DNA from 2 places in the Methylophaga sp. UBA2513 genome. Region 1 is predicted to be linked to the other one. Evidence: riboswitches for the same ligand, from Rfam matches in the RefSeq annotation. Region 1 holds a riboswitch; the other holds the start of a gene.
The links. A riboswitch is a leader RNA that binds a small molecule or an ion and turns the genes downstream of it on or off. The one in region 1 is predicted to bind cobalamin.

Region 1 (2,471 bases):
TGTTGGATCAGGATAACGACCAGAGAAGAAGTAAAAACCACCACCACTAAATAGTGTGGCTGCAGTGGCGGCTACTAATACACTGCCAACAAGAGGCAATAAGGTGGCAGCATTAAATTGGTATTTCGATGCATACCAGCGTCCAGCCATCCATAAGCTGCCATAAGCAGGAATGAGAAAACCGTAAGCAGGAGACATACAGAAACTAGTGCTCAATTGACCACCACCCAACAACACACTGGTGATATCGAGACCAGCCGCCATCGCTAAAAACACGGGAAACCAGGCTGCTGAACTGAGGTAAAGACCTGCTAAGAAAAAGATAGCCCATGATGCACTGGGTAATGCATCGACAGAAGCAAAATGATGACCTCGGGTCATAAACATTAAAAGCGCTAAGAGACCAGCAATAATTAGTTGCTGAGAACGAGATAAGGTCATGATGTGATTCTCCAGTGTGCCCACCCGCACACAATAGGTTTGAATTTGCCAAGAGGCACGTTGTATTTTCAGGCCGGTCTCCGGACTCGTGAGTGTTGCCTGATAAACACCTTCCCATACAGCACTGTACAGTGGCATTAGGTTTATCTGATCTCACTTACCGTTGCGGGGGCAGTGTCGGCATTATCTATTGATGCACCGACTTCCCGTTTACTCGCGATTGCAATACCTAAAACTCGCGATAGAATAAGGATTAATACGATATATTGTCAATTTGACGTGAAGAATAAACTCTCAACTTTAATATAAGAGGATGGCGTAGGTTTGACGTATGGATGCGCAGCCATTACTATGCGCGGCTCTTCAGGTGCTCTGTTTAGGCAGAGTTAAACGGGAAGTTGGTGACAAATCCAACACTGCCCCCGCAACGGTAAGCGTTGAAAAGCACATCATTAAGCCACTGCGAATCTCGTGGGAAGGCGATGTGTCAGGCATAGCCACAACGTAAGTCCGGAGACCGGCCTGAGGTTTCATAACAACACCATAGTGTTGTGACCCTTTTAACCTTGGAGCGCGGGTGAGCGTATCCTCAGGAGACAATTATGACCTTGTTTTCAAAGGCGTTGCCTTTGCGTGCTTGCACGCGCCTTTCAGCATTTACGCTGATTTCTTCTTTACTTTCTTTACCTGCCATCGCCAGTGATGAGCTTAATTCCATTACCGTCACAGCGAATCGTATGCCTACGGAAAATGCGTTGGCGCCGACCACGGTGATTACGCGGGAGCAAATCGAAAAATTACAAATCAATGATCTTCCAACACTTTTATCAAGAACACCTGGCGTCGATATGGCAAGAAATGGTGGGCTCGGAAATAGCACGAGTTTATTCATAAGAGGTTCGAATTCAGACCATGTTCTCGTACTTGTCGATGGCGTCAAATGGTTTTCAGCGACATCAGGTGGATCGGCCTTACAACACTTTCCTGTTCAGCTTATTGATAGGATAGAAATCGTGAGAGGGCCGAGATCCGGTGTATATGGATCAGAAGCTATTGGTGGTGTTATTCAAATTTTCACCAGAAAAGGTCAGGAAGGTGAAATAAAGCCGTTTTTCTCTATCGCTACTGGAACAAAAAATACTCAAACCGCGTCAGCAGGTGTGAGTGGTGGCACCAAAAATACTAAATATAACCTTAGTTACAGTCACTTATCATCGAACGGTATTGATGTCAGAGAAACAACGGATCCAGATCATGATGGATACAGAAATAATAGTCTATCGTTCAATGTTCAGCACAAAATCACAAATGATTGGCAAGTTGGTACGACCTTATTAAGGACACAAGGTCGTGCATACTATGATGGCTCTGGTAATCCATCCAGTAAAGTTGTGGAACAAGTCGTTGGAGTCAATACAAGTATCAATATTAACGACTTATGGCTGACATCCTTTACGTTGTCAGAGTCACGAGATAAATCTCAAGCCTACGCTGACAACATCGCAGGTAATGACTTTAATACACGCCACAGAACGATAAGTTGGCTTAACACACTGACGCTGAATGAAAAAAACAAACTAAATGTAGGCATCGATTTAGATAATGACCGCGTTGATGGAGCCTATGACTATCGTGAAACATCACGAGACAATCATGCTGTGTTTGCCAGCTGGCAAGGTCAGGCAAATATTCATGACTGGATGATTAGTGCTCGCTATGATGACAATGAAGCATTCGGTGATGAGACGACTGGAACTGCTGAATGGGGTATGTCTGTAACGGATGACATCCGGTTTGTTGCAAGCGCTGGTACGGCGTTTAAAGCCCCGACCTTTAATCAGCTCTACGCCCCTGATTTTGGCTGGTTTGTCGGTAACCCAGATTTAGATGCAGAAAAGTCAAAAAATTATGGTATTGCTCTACAGTCCACGCCAAGCTGGGGAACATGGTCAGTTAATCTCTACAAAAACAAAGTAAGGGATTTATTGTCATTTCAGGGCAACACGTACGTGAATGTTGATGAAGCTGAG
Region 2 (2,471 bases), on a different contig from region 1:
CTGGCAATGTTTGAAACCAGCTTTGGTAGCTTTTGCTATCCATTGTGTTGACTTGTGACGACATCGCAGCCAAAGCAACCTGATCTTCAGGTAGATTCACACCCCGTTGTTGTAATAAGTCGAGTAACTCAGCCGATGACGCTGGTAACTCACCGGTCTTATACCCTTGGTTTTTAAGGGAATGCAGAATATCGAACAAGGACTCCACGACGTTTAAATTATCAGCACCGATATTATGGCGACCAGGCGGATGGTTGTAATAGATAATCGCGATCTTTTTATCCTGATTCGCTTTATCTTGTAATTGCTGCCAGCGTTTTAAGCGCTTAACCAATAAGGTGACTTGTGACTCTACAGGTTCTGAGAAAGCCAGTCTGGCTCCAGTAAATTTATCGACTTCGGCGGGTGTCATCGTTGCAACCACCATTGGTTGAGACACCCCTTGTAACTCAGGCATAGCGACACGATAATGAACAGAATCCCAACTGATACCGGCTTCTGACAGCTCCCATTCAGCGTGGGTACTATCACTTAAACGCATCGCTTTTATCACCGGTACATTCAGTTTTTTTAATTCATCGGTGACAGCCTGCCGATGTTCCGATCCGCCAATCACAAAGTCTTGCAGAGACACCACTGAACTGATGTGTGATTTATTCTCAGCTAATAACTTGATGGCAGATAAACTGGCATCACCCCACGCAGTAAGCACTGACACACAACCAGTTGACTCATCAATAAGCTGTTTACAAACAGCATCCAGTAATGCCTTTTCTCCCGGCCGTTCCCCAGTTTCATAATCCACTAACACCACCCATGATGATTTTGCAGAAAACTCAAACTGATCTGGTGGAATGATTTTATCTTGATGATAAAGCCTGAGCTGTGCAGCTAATTGAGGACGCTCAGTTGTATTTTCATTTTTAACCAGATGATGTAGATGACTAATCAGTCCCTGCATATTTTCACTATTTCTTCCCAGCCAAAAGAATCGTGAAATCAACCACGCTTCCTGTGCCGGGTATTGTTCTAATAGCGATGCCATCCACTGCTCTGTCGATAACGCAGGATCTGGATGCTGCATTAATTTGTCAGGGGGCTCATTTAAAATGGGGTGACTGTTCAAACTTGACGCCCCCATAAGACGCTGATCGCTATGCAATGCGATAAGATTTTTTAGCAGACCTTTTTTGATATTTTCCATCAGCTGGTTGGCTGTTTCACCAAACACGCCGCCCGCGAAGACTAAATCTGACTGTTTTAATAAAGCGGCTTGTTGATTTACGCTTAAGTCTTGCCACTGTTCGGTCGTGCGTATTTGCACTGACGTGGAGGAATGAGAGGGGTGTTTTAAAAACTCATGCGCACCAGACACCACTTCCGGTACATTTCGTGGTGTGACAATCAGCAATAATTGCTCGGCCAGGACTGATGAAGAAAAAAGAAAAAGAATGAAACAAAGAATAAGTCGGTTAAACACAGCGCTATCCATCGATATATAAAAACACTGAGTTATCAAACCACGTCGGAAAGATCAGACACCGCTTAATAACTCAAAGATGATTCGCCATTAAACGGTTTCCCGCTCCAACTGCACACCCCGGCCATCGGATAATAACGTTTTCATGGCAGATATCCTGGCTCACGCTTCAACATTTCCAACTCACCTTCCCGAAATCGATCGATTTCAGTGGTTTTACATCATCGTTGTCAGAAACTTCACGTATACAGTTGCGGGGACAGCTTCGGTTAAGAATTCCCTTTTAACTCTGCTAAGAGACCATAAAAATCAGAATTATACGTACTTACCCGAGTAACAACCACGGTTTGGTGACGCAGACAATCTTGCGAACAAGAATAATGCACAAAATAAAGATAGACAGCCCAAATAGTGATGGCTAATATCCAACTGAGACTCAATGTTTAATCAGGATGCTCGCCCTCTATTTCAATGAAAACAACAAAAGGAAGATAAAGGATGTTGAAGGAATTCAAAGAGTTTGCAATGCGCGGCAATGTGTTAGATATGGCCGTGGGGATTATCATCGGTGGTGCGTTTGGCACCATTGTGAAGAGTTTGGTAGCCGACGTAATTATGCCACCTATTGGTCTATTACTGGGAGGTGTCGACTTTTCAGACTTATTTATCACGTTAAAAGAAGGTACTGTGGCAGGTCCATATGCCACCTTGGCAACAGCTCAGGAAGCTGGTGCTGTAGTGATTAGTTATGGCGTCTTTATTAATGCGGTCATCAGCTTTTTGATCGTCGCCTTTGCTGTTTTTCTGTTGATTCGTTCGGTCAATAAAATGCAACGTGAAAAAGAAGCAGAACCTGCACCTGCAGAAGCCACCAATAAAGAATGTCCAAGATGTTACTCAACCATTCTTATCAAAGCGACGCGTTGTCCACACTGTACATCAGAACTCGTATAAACAAAAAAGCCCCGACCAAATGGCCGGGGCTTTTTTA

Region 2: it holds a riboswitch for cobalamin, as region 1 does, so the genes downstream of both, B3V56_RS09385 (cobaltochelatase subunit CobN) here and B3V56_RS12785 (TonB-dependent receptor domain-containing protein) in region 1, are expected to answer to the same signal.

Annotation. Positions count from the first base shown of each region.
Region 1 covers NZ_DDNT01000021.1:49,875-52,345, forward strand. Annotated here, with positions in the region: gene B3V56_RS12780 (hypothetical protein) at 1-441, opposite strand, end outside; cobalamin riboswitch at 496-689, opposite strand; cobalamin riboswitch at 790-981, shown strand; gene B3V56_RS12785 (TonB-dependent receptor domain-containing protein) at 1,044-2,471, shown strand, end outside.
Region 2 covers NZ_DDNT01000015.1:19,554-22,024, forward strand. Annotated here, with positions in the region: gene B3V56_RS09385 (cobaltochelatase subunit CobN) at 1-1,480, opposite strand, end outside; cobalamin riboswitch at 1,611-1,800, opposite strand; gene mscL (large conductance mechanosensitive channel protein MscL) at 1,979-2,434, shown strand.